Linked DNA regions of Parafrankia discariae. The protein of the gene in region 1 interacts with the protein of each later gene in a pairwise test. Links are inferred from orthologs where the notes say so. Each region holds a gene or a part of one and is shown in the gene's direction. Other genes may lie near its edges.

Region 1 (5,740 bases):
GGACCGCACGGCGCCGTGAGCGTCTCGGCCCTGGGAGTCCCTCCCGAGGACAGCTCCGTGACTGACCGCGCGGACCCACCCGACGGGCGGGGAGATGCCGACGACCCGCCGGTGCACCCCACCCCGGTCGACCTGGCCCCGGCCGGCCCGGTCCCGACGGACTCGACTCCGGTCGACCCGGCCGCGGCTGACCCGGTACCGGTCGACCCCGGCCCGTCCGCCGGCCGCGCGCCCGGGAACGGGCGGCGGGTGATCCGGGCCGGGCGCGATCTGCCCGCGGCGATCGCCGTCGGGGTCGTGCTGGGCGCGGTCATCCTCGTCCCGCTGTTCACGCTGTATCCGATCTGGGTCGCCGTGGTCAGCGCCGCCGTGGCGGTCGGCACCTACGAGGTAGTGCGCGCGCTGCACGTCGCGGGGATGAGCGTGCCGCTCGTCCCGCTGGCCGCCGGGGCGATCGCGATGCCCGTGGCCGCGTACACGGCCGGCACCAACGGCCTCGTGCTCGCGCTCGCGGGCACGACCCTGGCCGCCCTCGCCGTCCGCGCGGTGCGTGACCCGGCCGGCGGCGGGCGGCCCGGCAGCGGGCGTCAGGCACGGCTGCGAGATGCCGCGGCCTGCGCGTTCACCTCCGCGTACGTCGGCTTCCCTGCCGGGTTCGCCACCCTGCTCACCTCCGCCCCGGACGGCCACTGGCGCACCATCGCGTTCCTCGGGACCGTCGTGGCCAGCGACATCGGCGGCTACACCGCGGGTGTGCTCTCGGGCGGCCGGCACAAGCTCGCGCCCAGTGTGTCGCCCGGGAAGTCCTGGGAGGGTTTCGCCGGATCGGTGGTGGGCTGCGTCGTCGTCGCCAGCGTGCTGATGGCCTGGCCGCTGGGCGCCGAGATCTGGCAGGGCGCGCTGCTCGGCGTCGCCGTCGCCTGCACGGCGACCGTGGGCGACCTCGGCGAGTCGTTGCTCAAACGGGACATCGGCATCAAGGACATGGGCAACCTGCTGCCCGGCCACGGCGGCCTCATGGACCGGCTGGATTCACTGCTGTGCACGGCGCCCGTCGCCTGGCTGCTCATCACCGCGTTCCTCGGCTGACCGATCACCGGTTCGTCGCGTGCCCGGGGCTCCTGGCAGACTGGACTGGCCATGACAGCCACGACCGCCGAATCCGGAAACCTCCTGCCACTGGTGTCAGGGCGGTCCAGGCCGCCGCGCCACCTCGCGGACCTCTCCCGGGACGAGCGGCGGGCCGTGGCCGTGTCACTGGGCCTGCCGGCGTTCCGCGCCGACCAGCTGGCCCGCCACTACTTCACCCGCCACCTTCGCGCCGACGACGCCGACCTGATGACGGACCTGCCGGCCACGGTCCGGCCGGCGCTCGTCGAGGCGATGCTGCCGCGGCTGCTCACGCCGGCCACCGCCCTCGACTGCGACGACGGCCAGACCCGCAAGACCGTCTGGCGCACCGTCGACGGCGCCAAGATCGAGTCGGTGCTGATGCGTTACCCGCAGCGGGCGACGGTCTGCGTCTCGAGCCAGGCGGGCTGCGGCATGGGATGCCCGTTCTGCGCGACGGGCCAGGGTGGGCTGACCCGCAACCTCTCGACCGCCGAGATCGTCGAACAGGTGGTGGACGCGGCTCGAACGATGGCGGCCCGCACGACGGCCGAGGGTGGCCTGCCCGGTGGCCCCGGCAGGCTGTCGAACGTGGTGTTCATGGGCATGGGGGAGCCGCTGGCGAACTACGCCGCCCTCCTCGCCGCCCTGCACCGTCTCATCGATCCGGCGCCCGACGGGCTCGGCCTGTCCGCCCGTGGGCTCACGGTCAGCACGGTGGGCCTGGTCCCGGCGATCCGCCGGCTCGCCGGTGAGGGGCTGCCGGTGACCCTCGCCGTGTCCCTGCACGCGCCGGACGACGAGCTGCGCGACCAGCTCGTCCCGATCAACACCCGCTGGCCGGTGGCCGAGGTGCTCGCCGCCGCCTGGGAGTACGCCCGGGTGACGGGCCGGCGGGTGAGCATCGAGTACGCCCTGATCGACGGGGTCAACGACTCGCCCGAGCGCGCGGACGCGCTGGCCGCCCTGCTGGTCGGCCAGCTCGCGCACGTGAACCTCATCCCGCTCAACCCGACGGGCGGCTCGTCCTGGCAGGCGAGCGCCCCGCGCGGCCAGCGCGTCTTCGTGGACCGCCTGCGGGCCCGCGGGGTGGCGGCCACCGTCCGGGACACCCGGGGCCGGGAGATCGCCGCCGCCTGCGGGCAGCTCGCCGCGGAGCCCCCGGTGCGTTCGCGGGCAGGTCGGTAGTCGTGGCGACGGGGAACTCCGCCGGGCGCCGGCGCAGCCACGGGCGGGCCGGGGGCGGTACCGCCCGGCAGGGGCTGGCCCGGTCCAGCGCGCTGCGGTACGGGTCGCGCCCGGCGAACACGCTGTGGCTGCCGCTGACCGCGGCGGCGGGGGTGCTCCTGCTCCTAGTGTGGTACGCGATGTCGCAGGATCCCGGGGAGGAGACCGGCTCCTCGTCGCCGGTCGCGTCCGCGCTGGGCGGAGTGGGCGGGGCCTCCGGCGGGCCCGCCGCCGTGGCGGCACCGACCGTCCCGCCGCCTCCGCGCAGCGGCTGCGAGACCGGCAGCAGCCTGCCAGCGGGCGTCACCACCGAGACCGTGCACGTCGGCGACGTCGACCGCCAGTTCCTGCTGGCCGTGCCGCAGGGCGGCGGGGCGGGTGCCGCGCTGCCGCTGGTGCTGAACCTGCACGGCTACGGGCAGCCCGCCCAGGAACTCGAGCAGTACACCCAGATGGCGGACAGCGGTACCCGGGCCGGCTACGCCGTCGCCACCCCGGTCGGGGCGTCGAACCGGTGGAACTTCACCCGCTTGGCGAAGGTGGGCCCCGATGACGTCCTCTTCGTCGGCGCGCTGCTCAACGACCTGACCGGCCGGATGTGCCTGGACCCGAAACGGGTCTTCGCCAGCGGCTTCTCCGACGGTGCCGACATGGTTCTCGCGCTGGCCTGCGCGCTGCCCGACCGCTTCGCCGCGGTGGTCACGGTCGCGTCGAGCCGGCTGCCGGACGGCTGTGCCGCGCCGCGGGCCAGCCTGCTGGAGCTGCACGGCACCGAGGACCGGATCGCGCCGTGGAACGGTGGGGGCCAGGCCCGTACCGCGCCCTACGACGGGCTGGTCGCCCAGCCGGTGGAGGCCCGTACCGACCGGTACGCCCGCGCCCTCGGCTGCGGCGGCGAGCACTCGACGGCGCAGGACTTCACCCATGTCGCACGGACCGCCTGGACGACCTGCCCGGCGGGCAAGGACGTCGGCGCCCTGGCGATGCAGGGCGGCGGGCACACCTGGCCGGGCGCGGCGCCGCGACCCGAGCTGGGCGGCACGGTGACGAACCTGAGCGCGACCGTCGTGGCACTGGCCTTCTTCAGCGGCCACCCGGCGGACGGCCGGACGGTGACCGGCGGGACCTCGGGCGGCGGCGCGCCCGCGGCGGGCGGCGCGGGCGCGGGCGGCGCCACGGCGACGACCCAGCCGCCGGCGGGGGCTCCCTCGGCCACCCCGTCCGCCTCGGCGGCGCCCGGTGACCAGCCCGAGCCCACGCCGACCGGGGCGAGTGACGATCCCGCCCCGGCACCGTCGGTGCCGCCCGGCCCGACCGCGAGCGCGACACCGACCGGCGAGGCGCCCGCGGGCGGCGGATAGCCCCCGCCCGTGGGTAGCGGGCGGGGGTCCGGCGGCCCCCCGCCCCCGGCACTGGCGCCGTGGGCGGCGGGCGTGGGCACCGACGGGCGCGACACGCCCGGTGATGGTTCCGCGGGCGGTGGACGAGGGCACCGACGGGCACATCGCACCCGGTGATGGTTCCGCTGAGACCGGGCCGGGGAATGAACCCACAGGTCACACCCGGTGAACGAGTAGCCGGCGATGGGCGCGGACAGGGACGGACAGGTCACACCGGGGTGCTCCGGATGTTGACCATTCGTAGGCACGGCTACACCCATTGCGCACCTTCGGGCCTCACCTGTCAGGAACCGAACAGGCCTCGGTCGAAGCGCCGAAGGGCCTGCGAGAATAGGCGGCGTGGCGGAGGCTTCGGTCCAACGTGAGGTTGTTCTGCTCGGGTCCACCGGCTCGATCGGGACTCAGGCGATAGATGTCGTACGCCGCAACCCGGACAGGTTCCGGGTGGTGGCGCTGATGGGAGGCGGGTCGCGGGTCGACCTGCTGGCGGCGCAGGCGCTCGACCTGGGGGTCGAGGCGGTCGGTGTGGCCGCGGCCTCGTCGGCGCAGGACCTTCAGCTCGCGTTCTTCGCGGAGGCGTCCAAGCGCGGCTACCGCCGTGGCGAGTTCGCCGTCCCGAAGATCCTCGCGGGGCCGGACGCGGCCGTCGAGATCGCGTCCTGGCCGGCGGACATCGTCCTCAACGGGGTGTCCGGCTCGGTCGGGCTCGCGCCGACGCTGGCGGCTCTCAAGGCCGGCGCGACGGTGGGGCTGGCGAACAAGGAGTCGCTGGTCGCGGGTGGTCCGCTGGTGCTCGACGCGCTCGGCGGCAACCCGGACCGGCTCGTCCCGGTGGATTCCGAGCACTCGGCGCTCGCGCAGTGCCTGCGCGGGGGCCGGCGTGAGGAAGTCCACAAGCTGGTGCTGACCGCCAGCGGCGGGCCCTTCCGTGGCCGGAGCAGGGACGAACTGGCCGGGGTCACCCGGGAGCAGGCACTGGCCCATCCGACCTGGGCGATGGGGCCGCTGGTCACGATCAACTCGGCGACACTGATGAACAAGGGCCTGGAGCTGATCGAGGCCCACCTGTTCTTCGGTGTGCCGTACGACGACATCGACGTCGTCGTCCATCCGCAGTCGCTGGTCCACTCGATGGTCGAGTTCAACGACGGGTCGACCATCGCCCAGGTGTCGCCGCCGGACATGCGGCTCCCGATCGCGCTGGCCCTGGGCTGGCCGGACCGGGTGCCGCTGGCCCAGCCGCCGATGGACTGGACCCGGCCCCAGTCGCTGACCTTCGAGCCGCTGGACACCGTCGCCTTCCCCGCGGTCGACCTCGCCCGGACGGCGGGCCGCCTCGGCGGCACCGCGCCGGCCGTGTTCAACGCGGCGAACGAGGAGGCCGTCGCGGCCTTCCTCGCCGGGCAGCTGCCGTTCGTCCGTATCGTCGACCTGGTGGCCGAGGTGGTGCAGGCACACGAGGTGATCGCCCGTCCGACGCTGGACGAGGTGTTCGCCGTCGAGCGTGAGGCCCGCGCCGCCGCGAACCGCCTGATCGAGCGGGCCGGTGGGCATCCCGTGGCGGCCGGAGGACATGGTTGATGGCAACTCTGGGCATCGTCGCCTTCGTCCTGGCCCTGTTCGTCTCGGTCGTCCTGCACGAGGCGGGGCACTTCGTCACCGCCCGCTACTTCGGGATGAAGGCGTCCCGGTTCTTCGTCGGCTTCGGCCCCACCCTGTGGTCGAAGCAGCGCGGGGAGACCGAGTACGGCATCAAGGCCATCCCCGCCGGTGGGTTCGTCAAGATCGAGGGAATGACCTCCCTCGAGGAGATCGACCCGGCGGACGAGCCCCGTGCCTTCTACAAGGCGCGGGCGCACGCCCGGCTGGTGGTGATGTCGGCCGGGTCGTTCGTGCACTTCGTCATCGCGATCGTGCTGATCTACGGTGTGCTGGTCACTCTCGGCACCACCCAGACGAGCGAGACGAAGATCGGGCACACGAGCTGTGTGGCGACGACGTCC
Region 2 (2,845 bases), on another replicon or contig:
GACCCGCGGTGAGTCCTCCTGGTCGCTGCCGGAGACCTGGCCGCCGGCGGCCAGGTGGATCTGGGCGAGCGGTGACAGTCCGGCGCCGCCGATGCCGAGGAAGTGGACCCGCCGGGGCTGCCTGGGGCGGTCGCGGGGGTCGGGGACGACGGGCGGCGACGCGGCGGCGCGGGCGGTCGGAGCGGCCGGAGCGGCCGGAGCGTCGTCGGAGTGCGGACCGGTCACGCCACGCAGTACACACCACCGGGCAGGGCCTTTGCGGAGCTGCCCCGGGCGAGCCGGGACCGGTGTGACGAACGGGACGCGAATCCCATCCGTGTGACGCGCCGCCAGCGTCCTTGACCACCGACGAAGCCGTGCCTACTGTCCGATCCACAGTCGGAAGTTGACATAACTGTAACCGTCTAGCTGACGGTGAAGGTTGAGGCTGCTCGGCTGCTTCCCCGCTCCAATCGGTCGTAAGGCCGCGGGCTAACGGAGCCGGGGAGCCCCCCTGCTCGCCCACCGACGCCGCTGGAGGACCGACACCGCATGGCAGCCCCCCAGAACTATCTCGCGGTCATCAAGGTCGTCGGGATAGGCGGAGGCGGCGTAAACGCCGTCAACCGGATGATCGAAGTCGGGCTGAAGGGTGTCGAGTTCATCGCCATCAACACCGACGCCCAGGCGCTGTTGATGAGCGACGCCGACGTCAAGCTCGACGTCGGCCGTGAACTCACCCGTGGCCTGGGGGCCGGTGCCGACCCGGAGGTCGGCCGCCAGGCCGCCGAGGATCACCGCGAGGAGATCGAGGAGGTCCTCAAGGGGGCCGACATGGTCTTCGTGACCGCGGGTGAGGGCGGTGGCACCGGCACCGGTGGTGCTCCCGTCGTCGCCAACGTGGCCCGCTCACTCGGCGCGCTGACGATCGGCGTGGTGACGCGTCCGTTCACCTTCGAGGGCCGCCGCCGCGCGACCCAGGCCGACACGGGCATCGACACCCTCCGCAATGAGGTCGACACCCTCATCGTCATCCCGAACGACCGCCTTCTCGCGATGACCGATCGCGACATCAGCGTCCTGGACGCCTTCCGCAGCGCAGACCAGGTGCTGCTCTCCGGTGTCCAGGGCATCACCGACCTGATCACCACCCCTGGTCTGATCAACCTCGACTTCGCCGACGTCAAGACGGTCATGTCGCACGCCGGCAGTGCCCTGATGGGCATCGGCCGGGCGCGGGGCGACGACCGGGCCACGGTCGCCGCCGAGCAGGCCATCGCCTCCCCCCTGCTGGAGGCCAGCATGGACGGCGCACAGGGCGTCCTGCTGAACATCTCCGGCGGGTCCGATCTCGGGCTGTTCGAGATCAACGCCGCGGCCGAGCTGGTCGCCGACGCGGCCCATCCCGAGGCGAACATCATCTTCGGTGCGGTCATCGACGACGCCCTCGGCGACGAGGTGCGGGTCACCGTGATCGCCGCCGGGTTCGACACCGTGCAGGACCGGCGGACCCGCACGCTCGCCACCCAGCGCCGGCCACCGGGGCCGGGTGGTGCGGCCGGTGGCCCGCCCCAGCCGGGGGCCCCCGGCCAGCCGGCGGCCCAGCCGGGCCCGGGCGGCGCACCGAGCACCACGGCGCTGCCGCCGATCCCGAACGTGCCGGCACCGCCGCGGCCCGCGCCGACCCACTCGACCTACCTGCCGCCGACGAGCCAGCAGGTCGGCCACTACGTGCCGGATCCGCTGCCCGACGACCGCGCCCCGAGCCAGGCCGGCGCGCCGGCGGTGAGCTCCGCCGGCGACCAGCGGCCCATGGGTGGGCCGCCCCGTCGGGAGCACCCGGACCAGGCCGGGGAGGGCGGCTACGCCCGTTCCGCGCCGGCTGCCGGCATCCAGGGCGGCGGCCATCCGGCTCCCAGCCACCAGGCTCCCGGGCACGGCGCTCCGGCCCACGCGGCCTCGGCGCAGGGCCTGCCCCGCACCGGGCTCGGGCCCGGCGGGGCCGCTCCCAACGGGGTCCCGGGCGGGCCCGGAGCCGCTCCGGTCGGCGGCGCCCCGCCGCAGGCCGGCCGCGGCCCGGACCCGGCCCGTCCCGGCCCGCGTCCGACCTACCCGCCGCGCCGCCCCGTCCGCCCGGTGGCCGACGACGACGAGCTGGACGTCCCCGACTTCCTCAAGTAGGCGGCGGTGCCCCTCCTGGTGACCTCGCGTGACGGCGGCACGAGCGCGCCGCCGTACGCGGGGCTCAACCTCGGTGACCACGTGGGTGATGACCCGGAGGCGGTCGAGGCGAACCGGCGGCTGCTCGTGTCCCGGGTCGGCCGGCCGGTCCAGTTCATGCGGCAGGTGCACGGGGCCCGGGTGAGCCTGGTGCGGGCACCCGGGCCGCAGCCCGAGGCCGACGCCATGGTCACCGACACGACCGGCGTCGCGCTCGCGGTGCTGGTGGCCGACTGCGTGCCGGTGATCTTCGAGTCGCCGGCGGCGGTGGGCGTCGCGCACGCCGGCCGCCAGGGCATGGCGGCGGGTGTGCTGACGGCCACGTTGGAGATCTTCGACGAGCTCGGGGCCGACCGCGCGTCGATCGACGTCACGCTGGGCCCGGCGATCTGTGGGCGGTGCTACGAGGTGCCCGCCCAGATGCGCGCCGACGTCCAGCGGCAGGTTCCGGGCAGCGGGTCGTGGACCCGCTCGGGCACCCCGGCGCTGGATCTCCGGGCCGGGCTGCGCGCCCAGCTGGCGGCGGCGGGTGTGGGCCGTGTTGTGGTCTCTGATCGTTGCAGTGCCGAGTCCGGTGATCTCTACTCCTACCGCCGCGACGGGCGGACCGGGCGGTTCGCCGGCGTCGCCTGGCTGCCGTGACCGG

The links. The genes of interacting proteins can lie anywhere in the genome.
Region 2: the proteins of rlmN (region 1) and ftsZ interact in binary tests that used the Escherichia coli proteins (3 or more experiments, as listed by UniProt). The link is inferred for Parafrankia discariae from one-to-one orthologs.

The regions. Positions count from the first base shown.
Region 1 is NZ_KB891241.1:105,794-111,533, forward strand. What follows is about bases 299-3,219. They hold rlmN (23S rRNA (adenine(2503)-C(2))-methyltransferase RlmN), read left to right. Parts: upstream 299-1,140; coding sequence 1,141-2,298; downstream 2,299-3,219. Other genes in these bases: B056_RS0124910 (phosphatidate cytidylyltransferase), read left to right, coding at 299-1,089; B056_RS0124920 (alpha/beta hydrolase family esterase), read left to right, coding at 2,301-3,219. Also shown: more of B056_RS0124910, read left to right, coding at 58-298; more of B056_RS0124920, read left to right, coding at 3,220-3,698; dxr (1-deoxy-D-xylulose-5-phosphate reductoisomerase), read left to right, coding at 4,068-5,318; B056_RS0124930 (M50 family metallopeptidase), read left to right, coding at 5,318-5,740.
Region 2 is NZ_KB891102.1:255,829-258,673, reverse strand. It holds ftsZ (cell division protein FtsZ), read left to right. Parts: upstream 1-531; coding sequence 532-2,160; downstream 2,161-2,845. Other genes in the region: B056_RS0101065 (YggS family pyridoxal phosphate enzyme), read left to right, coding at 2,838-2,845; pgeF (peptidoglycan editing factor PgeF), read left to right, coding at 2,167-2,841; murC (UDP-N-acetylmuramate--L-alanine ligase), read right to left, coding at 1-225. UniProt on the Escherichia coli protein: Essential cell division protein that forms a contractile ring structure (Z ring) at the future cell division site. The regulation of the ring assembly controls the timing and the location of cell division.